4 regions of the Actinacidiphila sp. bgisy160 genome follow, and region 2 is predicted to be linked to each of the others. Evidence: riboswitches for the same ligand, from Rfam matches in the RefSeq annotation. Region 2 holds a riboswitch; each other region holds the start of a gene.

What was found. A riboswitch is a leader RNA that binds a small molecule or an ion and turns the genes downstream of it on or off. The one in region 2 is predicted to bind cyclic di-AMP.
Region 1: linked by a shared signal. The riboswitch ahead of AC3EUJ_RS24235 (C40 family peptidase) and the one ahead of AC3EUJ_RS28985 (C40 family peptidase) in region 2 are both predicted to bind cyclic di-AMP.
Region 3: linked by a shared signal. The riboswitch ahead of AC3EUJ_RS20335 (transglycosylase family protein) and the one ahead of AC3EUJ_RS28985 (C40 family peptidase) in region 2 are both predicted to bind cyclic di-AMP.
Region 4: linked by a shared signal. The riboswitch ahead of AC3EUJ_RS02645 (M23 family metallopeptidase) and the one ahead of AC3EUJ_RS28985 (C40 family peptidase) in region 2 are both predicted to bind cyclic di-AMP.

What each region holds. Positions count from the first base shown of each region.
Region 1 covers NZ_JBYIQW010000033.1:71,584-73,774, forward strand. The annotation lists gene AC3EUJ_RS24230 (GNAT family N-acetyltransferase) at 1-618, opposite strand, end outside; gene AC3EUJ_RS24235 (C40 family peptidase) at 652-1,125, opposite strand; cyclic di-AMP (ydaO/yuaA leader) riboswitch at 1,129-1,285, opposite strand; gene AC3EUJ_RS24240 (hypothetical protein) at 1,637-1,939, opposite strand; gene AC3EUJ_RS24245 (ATP-dependent Clp protease proteolytic subunit) at 1,946-2,191, opposite strand, start outside.
Region 2 covers NZ_JBYIQW010000048.1:52,892-55,082, reverse strand. The annotation lists gene pcrA (DNA helicase PcrA) at 1-996, opposite strand, end outside; cyclic di-AMP (ydaO/yuaA leader) riboswitch at 1,219-1,377, shown strand; gene AC3EUJ_RS28985 (C40 family peptidase) at 1,386-2,191, shown strand, end outside.
Region 3 covers NZ_JBYIQW010000025.1:10,076-12,266, reverse strand. The annotation lists gene AC3EUJ_RS20340 (aldo/keto reductase) at 1-275, opposite strand, end outside; cyclic di-AMP (ydaO/yuaA leader) riboswitch at 909-1,099, shown strand; gene AC3EUJ_RS20335 (transglycosylase family protein) at 1,102-2,191, shown strand, end outside.
Region 4 covers NZ_JBYIQW010000001.1:549,836-552,026, forward strand. The annotation lists gene AC3EUJ_RS02640 (extracellular solute-binding protein) at 1-749, shown strand, start outside; cyclic di-AMP (ydaO/yuaA leader) riboswitch at 967-1,106, shown strand; gene AC3EUJ_RS02645 (M23 family metallopeptidase) at 1,292-2,191, shown strand, end outside.

The DNA of each region.
Region 1 (2,191 bases), on a different contig from region 2:
CTCGGCGCCCATCGGGACGAAGCCCGCCGCCGTGAGCGCCCGCACGCTCGCCGCATTGCCCGGGGCGATCTGCGCCCACACGGTCTCGCCCCCGGGGACGAGATGGCGCGCCGCAAGCGCGAGCCGGCGGCCGAGGCCCGCGCCGCGTGCCCCCGGGTCGACCTCCAGGGCCGCCTCCCAGCGGCCCGCCACGCCCCGGCCGGTCAGGACCGTGCCCCCGGGCACCGTCCACGCCCGGACGTCGTCACGGTGCCGCAGGGCCCGGGCGATCCGCGGGTGGTCCCGTTCGGCGGTCTCCCGCAGGGGCAGGCCCAGCGCGGCCGGCGGCCGCCCAGGCAGCGCCGGCGCGGCGGTCAGCAGGTCGACGTTGTTCACCGTGCGGTCCAGCAGCCCGCACAGCGCGGTGAGGAACGGCGGATCGAGCGGTGCCGAGAGGTCGCCGGGCGGCAGCAGCCCGCGGATCCGCCCCGGGTCGGCGTCCGCGAAGACCACGGCGTGGGCGGTGAAGGCGATCACCCCGGCGTCGCGCGGCGTGGGCTGCGGCACGACCGTCACCGAGCCGTCGGCGGGCGGGAAGACGCCCACCGCGGCGTCGGCGAGGATTCGTTCCAAGGACACACCGGCACGCTACCGGCACGTCCGCGACCGGGGTCACTTCACCCGGCCGTACCAGACGCTGCGGCTCCAGATCATCTCCAGCCGCACCCGCCCGCCGGGCTTGGGGGAGTGCCAGATCTTGCCGTGCCCGGCGTACATCCCCACGTGGTAGACGTTGCTCCCGTAGTGGAAGAACACCAGGTCGCCGCGGGTCCGTGCGGACTTCCGGATGTGCCGGACGCTGTTGTACTGCGCCGCCGCGGTGCGGGGCAGCTTCTTGCCCGCCTTCTTGAAGGAGTAGAAGGTGAGCCCGGAGCAGTCGAACCTGCCGGGGCCGGCGGCCCCGTACTGGTACGGCGCGCCCTTCTTGGACGCCGCGATCCGCAGCGCCTTGGTGGAGACCGTCGCCGCGTCGGCCTGCTGGGCGAGCTCCGGCAGTACCGCGGGACCGGCCACGGCGGCCGCCGTGAGGGCGGATACCGCCCCCAGCCGGCACAGGACCCCGGACATGGCTGTTGGCGCACTCATGCGCAACCCTTCGTCGTCCGCCTGCGAAGGATGACCTGTCGGGTTCGGGCAGGCGAAGATGCCCGGCCGCGGCTGCGGCTTCACCCCAAGGGTCCGGCGACCGGCGCCGGACCCGTACTGCTCGGGTCCTCCGCTCCTGCCGGTGCGTCGTTGTCGACCTGGCATCCGCGCGGCGGCAGGATTCGGCGTCCGCGCGGACCGCCCCGCCGGGATGACGGGGGCTTGTCGTCAAAGGGATGATCACCCACCGAAGCGACCGATTCCCAGCGCAACCGGTCGAATGTGAGTCTGTTCACGACTCACCTATTCGGGTGGACTCCGCGACGCAGGGCCCGGACTGACGACTCGAAAGGAGTCGAACACCAGGGGCGGAGCGTCAGATTCCGGATGAGTGCGGCCGTGTCGCGCAACTTGTGACCACTCGGCCGTCCACGGCAGATACAACGATCGGGCGAGTCCATTCGGTTCGAGTTCGCGTCGCCCGAACGGACCAGTGCGTCGTGACGCTCCGTCAGCGACGGTGGGGCGGCAAGGTGACCTGGCCGGTGCGCCGTTCGCCGTCGAGCACCCGCAGCGCCCGTTCCATGGTGGCCGTGTGCACCTCGCTCTCACCGCGCATGTGCATCAGTGTCAGCGCGTCACGCAGCTCCGTCGCCCGCCCCACCAGGGCCTGCGCGGCGCGCAGCGCCCCGTAGGTGTCCCGGGAGCGGGACGGGTTGATCCGGCCCAGCAGGTCCACGACCTCCAGATAGGTGTCGACGAGCTCGCCCTCGGCCCGCGTCAGGGCCGGGAGCGGTGGCAGTTCGGGTACCACGGCCGGTCACCGCGCGGAGTGCGGGGGGCGGCCGGCGCCGTCCTTGCGGCTCAGCGTCAGCCGGTCCACCAGTCCGTAGGCGAGGGCCGATGGAGCGTCAAAAATGGTGTCCCGTTCGATGTCGGCCCTGATCCGCTCCGGTTCCTGTCCGGTGTGCCGTACCAGCAGCTCCTCCAACTGATCACGGCGGCGGAGCAGTTCCGCGGCCTGGATCTCCAGGTCGGCCGTGGTGCCCTGGATCACCTCCCCGAA
Region 2 (2,191 bases):
GCGGATCGTGGCGCCGCGGAAGGCGTAGATGCTCTGGTCGGCGTCACCGACCACGCACAGCTCGGCGGGCTCCTCGCCCTCGCCTTGGCCCTCCCCGCTCCCCGTGCCGACCAGTTCGCGCACCAGGGTGTACTGCGCGTGGTTGGTGTCCTGGTACTCGTCGACCAGGACGTGGCGGAAGCGGCGCCGGTAGTGCTCGGCGACGTCCGGGAATGCCTGGAGCAGGTTGACCGTGGTCATGATGATGTCGTCGAAGTCGAGCGCGTTGGCCTCGCGCAGCCGCGACTGATACATCGCGTAGGCCTCGGCGAGCTTCTTCTCGAACGGGTTCTCGGCCTGGTCGGCGAAGGTCTCCTCGTCGATGAGCTCGTTCTTGAGGTTGGAGACCTTGGCGCTGAAGGACTTCGGCGGGAACTGCTTGGGATCCAGGTCCAGGTCGCGGCAGACCAGGGCCATCAGGCGCTTGGAGTCGGCCGCGTCGTAGATCGAGAAGCTGGAGGTGAAGCCGAGCCTCTTGGACTCCCGGCGCAGGATGCGGACGCACGCGCTGTGGAAGGTGGAGACCCACATCACATTGGCTCGCGGACCGACCAGCTGCTCGACACGCTCCTTCATCTCCCCGGCGGCCTTGTTGGTGAAGGTGATCGCCAGGATCTGCCCGGGGTGCACCTTGCGGGCGCCCAGCAGGTACGCGATGCGGTGGGTGAGCACCCGGGTCTTGCCGGAACCGGCACCGGCGACGATGAGCAGCGGGGAGCCGGTGTGCTCGACGGCGGCGCGCTGCTGCTCGTTGAGCCCGTCGAGCAGCGCGGCCGGGTCGACGGCCGGGCGGGGGGCGCCGTCCCGGTAGTAGGCGTCCCTGTCGACGGGCGCGTCGAAGCGCCCCTCGAAGAGGTCGTCGGGGACCGTGCCGGGCTCGTCCTCGGGAGGCGGCGGGGGCTCCTCCTCCCTCGGTTCGAGGCCGGCCAGGAAGCTGTCGTCAAAGAGGCTGCTCATCGCCTCCCGAGTCTAGGCCGTGGGACGGACAGCGTTGCGCCGCTTGCCCGACCCCGACCCCGTCCCCGTCCCCGTCCCCGTCACGACCCTTCGCGGCCCGGATGGTGAAGGTCACGAAATGATTGCGGACAATTCGAGCACCAGGGTTCCCACAGGCCCCCGCAGTTGACTACCGTGCCGGATCAGGCGGTCCGCTCCACGCGGCGGCGACCGTGCCGTCACGGGCCGCCTCCGCTGAGTCCGGCGACCGCCGGAGCCGGGGACCCAACGACCTTGGGGTGAATCGGTCCGTACGAGCGCGACGCGCCCGCACGGACCGTAGGGCGGCCTTCCGAAGCCCGAACCCGACAGCTAACCCGGTAGGCGGTCCACGGAAGGAGCCGCCTGACTTGGCGACGCACCGCAAGCCGCGCCCGCGCGCGCTGACCGTCCCCGGTCCCCGGACCGCGGTGGGCCTCACGACCGCCGCGCTGGCGACCGTCACTCTCTTCGGCGAGAGCGCGAGCGCGGCGCCCGCCTCACCCGACAAACCCTCCATCACCGAGGTCAAGGCCCAGGTCGACAAGCTCTACCACCAGGCCGAGGCCGCCACCGAGCGCTACAACGGCGCCAAGGAGCAGACCGAGCAGCAGCGCACGCGCGCCGACGCGCTGCTCGACCAGGTGGCCCGAAAGACCGAGACGCTCAACGCCGCCCGCCGCACCATCGGCGAGTACGCCGCGGCGCAGTACCGCGGCGGCGGCCTGGACGGGACGACGACCTTCCTGCTCACCTCCGACCCGCAGCAGTTCCTGGACCAGGCGCACCTGATGGACCGCCTGTCCGACCGCCAGGAGCACGCGCTGGAGACCTTCCGCTCCGAGCAGGCCGAGACCACGGCCAAGCGCGCCGAGGCCGTCGAGAGCCTGCAGAGGCTGACCGAGGCGCAGCAGCGGCTGAACGCGGAGAAGACCGCGGTCAAGCAGAAGCTCGCCGCGGCGCAGAAGCTGCTGAACAGCCTCACCGCCCAGGAGAAGGCGCGGCTGGCGGCGCTGGAGAAGAAGCGCCGGGAGGAGGCCGCCGCGAAGGCCGCGGAGATCGCCGCCAAGGAGAAGGCCGCGCAGGAGGCGGCGGCGAAGGAGGGGGCCTCATCGGGCTCGTCCACCGGCTCGACGGCCCCGGCGTCCGGCACCTACGCCGCCAAGGCGGCCAAGGC
Region 3 (2,191 bases), on a different contig from region 2:
AGCTCGTGGCGGTACGGGCGGAGGTCCTGGGCGAAGATCGTGCCGAAGTTGGCCTCGGCCGAGCCGGCGGGCGGGCCGTAGTTGTTGGCCAGGTCGATGTGGACCACGCCACGGTCGACGGCGCGGCGCAGCACCGCGCGCTGCTTCTCCAGCGGCGAGGTGTCGCCGAAGTTGTGCCACAGGCCGAGGGACACGACGGGCAGCAGGACCCCGCTGCGCCCGGTCCTGCGGTATTCCATCGAGGCGTAGCGGTCGTCGGCGGCGAGGTAGGGCACGCGAGGGCTCCCGGGCGATGTGAGGAAATGTGCGGGATTGGGAGGCTACCTTCGCCCAATCGGCGCTGTCACGTCCGTCTTCCGGACGGCGGCGCTCGTCAGTGCCCTCTTCTCGCCCCGCCGCAGGGGCGGTTGTGGCGCACGCCACACCGCGGACCGCGCCGGAGCGGCGCATCCGGGAATCGGGGGATGCGCTCGGTGGTTGGCTCAGAGGGTGTTCCTGCGGGTGGGTCCTCAGGACGGCGTGGTCGGGGGCGGGTTGGAGCGGTACGCCTCCTGCTTTATCCGGCATTGAGGTATCTAACCGGACATATGCACCCACAGTGCATGCATAGCGAATCGATGCGTGATGGGTGTCACGTGCCGAATACGCGGCGGGAGCCCTAGGCGACGCAGCGTCTAATTTCTCCACCGGATTTAACCGTACGATATCGCGCGATTACCGTGCGCCAATTTTTCGCCTACGCAGAGCGGACACTTCTCACGTAAAGTCACAGAAGCTGTTGATCGACTTGCGGTCCGTCGGGTGGCGTGATTCCGCTCCTTGCTCCCGAACGATTCCGTCGTTTAGCTTCCAGATCTCGCAGGACCAATTCCTGCGAGATTCTTCCGGGTGGAACGCCTAGTCCTGCCGCTGCCCGGACGCCGGATGACAAGACCGCACGGCAGGAGCGGGGGACCCAGGTAGTTGCCGTTCCCGTTGGTCTCGGGACGGCTAGGGGTGAAGTCGCAGCGACGTGCCTTTATTTGGCATGCCCAATCGCGGCCGGGCATCTCCAGTCCGAACCCGACAGCTTACCTCGCAGGCGTCGGAGAGGAATTCGGCATGCCCGGTAAGGGAAAGCACCGTCGTCCGCGGAACACCCGCATCACCCGTATCAGCGCCCTGGCCGGCACCACCGGCGCCGCGGTGGCGCTCCCGATCGTCGGCGCCACCGGTGCCCACGCCGCTCCCGTGAGCGTGTGGGACAAGGTCGCGGCCTGTGAGAGCACCAACAACTGGTCCATCAACACCGGTAACGGCTTCTACGGCGGCCTGCAGTTCACCCAGAGCACCTGGGCCGGCTTCGGTGGCACGAAGTACGCCCCGCGTGCCGACCTCGCGACCAAGGCCGAGCAGATCGCCGTCGCTGAGAAGGTTTTGGCGACCCAGGGCCCGCAGGCCTGGCCCGTGTGCGGCCCCAAGGCCGGTCTGACCAAGGCGATGGCCAACCCGTCGGCGACCCCGGCGAGCGCCTCCGTCGCCGCCGCGAAGTCGGCCGCGAAGCCCGCCGCGAAGCCCGCTGCCCCCGCCAAGAAGGCCGAGGCGCCGAAGAGCGCCGGCGGCTCCTACAAGGTCGCCGGCGGCGACACCCTCTCCAAGATCGCTGACGCCCAGTCGGTCGACGGCGGATGGCAGAAGCTGTACGTGAACAACAAGTCCGTCATCGGCGGCAACCCGAACCTGATCTACCCGGGCCAGGTCCTGTCCCTGGGTGAGAAGGCCGCCGCCAAGACCGCGCCCAAGGCCGCGAAGTTCGCCCCGGCCGCCGTCAAGGCCGCCAGCACCTCCGGCTACACCGCCCCGCTCGACCGCGTCACCCTGGGCACCGCCTACCACCGGGCCGGCGCCATGTGGTCCAAGGGCTACCACACCGGTGTCGACTTCATCGCCTCCACCGGCACCAAGGTGAAGTCGATCGCCGGCGGCACCGTGGTCTCCGCGGGCTGGGGCGGCTCGTACGGCAACCAGGTCGTCGTCAAGCACGCCGACGGCCGGTACTCCCAGTACGCCCACCTGTCCTCGCTGTCGGTCTCGGCCGGCCAGACGGTCTCCGTCGGCCAGCAGCTCGGCCTGTCGGGCGCCACCGGCAACGTGACCGGTCCGCACCTGCACTTCGAGGTGCGCACCACGCCCGACTTCGGCTCCGACATGG
Region 4 (2,191 bases), on a different contig from region 2:
GCCTGACCGTCAACACCCTGGAGACCTTCTGGACCGCGGGCGTCGAACTCGTCGACGGCGACGGCCGCTACATCGGCACCGAGGACGGGCTGCGCGAGGGCCTGGACGAGCTCGGCCGGCTGGGCGCCGCCAACAACCTCAACCCGGTGTCCCTGGAGGCCGACGAGTCGGTCACCCTCGCCCAGTTCACCGAGGGGCAGAGCGTGCTGATGCGCAACTGGCCTTACGCCTACAACCGGCTGGACGCCGCCCTCGCCCCAGGCGTCCGCTTCGGCGTGGCCCGGCTCCCCGGCATCGCGGCGCTCGGCGGTCAGAGCCTCGGCGTGGCGGCGAACAGCGACCGCCCGGACGACGCCGCGGACCTGATCCGCTTCCTGACCGGACGCGACGCCCAACATGCCCTGCTCCGGGCCGGCTTCGCCCCGGCACGGCGGTCGGCATACGGAGCCGGGAATGTCAACTGTGACGATCCTCACGACCCCCGCGCCTGGTTCTACGACCGCCCCACGGGACGCGGCTCGGAGCCCCCGCCCTCGCCGTCCGCCGCGACCCCCGCTTACACGACCCTGCTGTGGTGCGCGCTGCAGGCCGCCAGGGCCCGTCCGGCGACCGCGCATTACGTCACCTTCACCCGGGTCCTGCAGCGTGAAGTGCACGGAATGCTCGCGGCGCACCGCGGCGCCGACGCCTCGGCGGAGCGCCTGGACGGCCGTCTGGGGCGCGCGCTCGGCGGCCGGGGTCCGGGGTGACCATCACTCCTCGTGAGCGCGACACTCCCTTCCGCATAACGACTGATGCACACTCACATTTCCCATAGGTCACGGCAGTCACGACCCAATGTCCGCTTCTGTCCCGTCCATCCCCATAGATTCCCGTCATGAACTCGCTTGAGTGGCTTGGAATTGGCGGGCGCCTCTATTAACGTTCGATAACGCAGCGCGGTCGTCCCACCGCCGACAGGGCGGCGCCGTGCGCTTGCCGAATCCCGTCCGCGGGAACCGGGGAACCACTTCCTGGGGTGAATCGGGGGCCCTCCGCGGTCCTCGTAGGAGACCTTCCTGCTCCGAACCCGTCAGCTAACCCGGTAGGCGAGAAGGAAGGAAAGGAGTGCGCCCGCGTGGCGTCGAACGAGCCTGCCCTGATACCCGGACAGCAACAGGGGTCCGTCAGCGCATACCCCGAGTGGGACACCGCCGAGTGGAACATCGCCGCCGGCTGGAACCCCCCGGCAGCCGAGCAGGCACCGCCGACGAAGAACGCGATCGACGGCTGGGACACCGGCCAGTGGAACATGGCCGCCGGCTGGCTCGACGCGGCCGCCGCCGCGGAGACGACCTCCCAGGACGCCACCGTCGCGGAGCACGAGGCCGCCGGGCACGAGGCGTACGAGGCCGCCGCCACCACCGCCACCGTCGCCACCCACCCGCTCCCCGAGGACATCGAGGCCTTCGCGGACGCCCGGCACAGCGAGGACGCCGAGGACATCGAGGCCTTCGAGGCCTTCGAGGGCGCGCCCCACGAGGGCCCGCCGGCCGAGCCGTGGAACCCCACCGAGGAGTCCGCCGGGCCCGTGCGCGGCCGGCACCGCGTCGCCAAGCAGCGCTCCCTGGGCCGCGGTTCGGCGGTCTTCGGAGTCGCGGCCGTGGCCGTGCTGGGTGTCGGAGGGGTCGCCGCCGCCGAGGGCAAGAACCCCCTCCCCGTCTCCCTTCCCCATCTGCCCGAGGCGTCCGAACTGCCCGGCATCGGCGCGCTCGTCGACGACGACAGCGCCCCCGAGGCCAAGCCCGTCGCCGAGGCCCTGAGCCCCGACGCGGGTGAGGCGCTGCGCAACCGCATCCTCGACCAGGCCCAGCAGCAGCGGAACGCCGCCGACCGGGCCGCCAGGACCGCCGCGCAGCAGGAGGCCTCGGCCAAGGCAGCCAAGTCCGCGGCGGCGGAGCGGGTCCGCGCTGAGGCCGCCGCCAAGAAGAAGGCCGCGGAGGAGGCCGCGAAGAAGCTCGAGGCCGCCCGCCTGGCCGAGCTCGCCAAGAGCTTCGTCAAGCCGGTCACCTCGTACACCCTGACCGCGGGCTTCGGCGAGTCCAGCTCGCTGTGGGCCAACACCCACACCGGCCAGGACTTCGCCGCCCCGACCGGCACCCCGGTCAAGGCCATCCACAGCGGCACCATCACCGAGGCGGGCTGGGCCGGT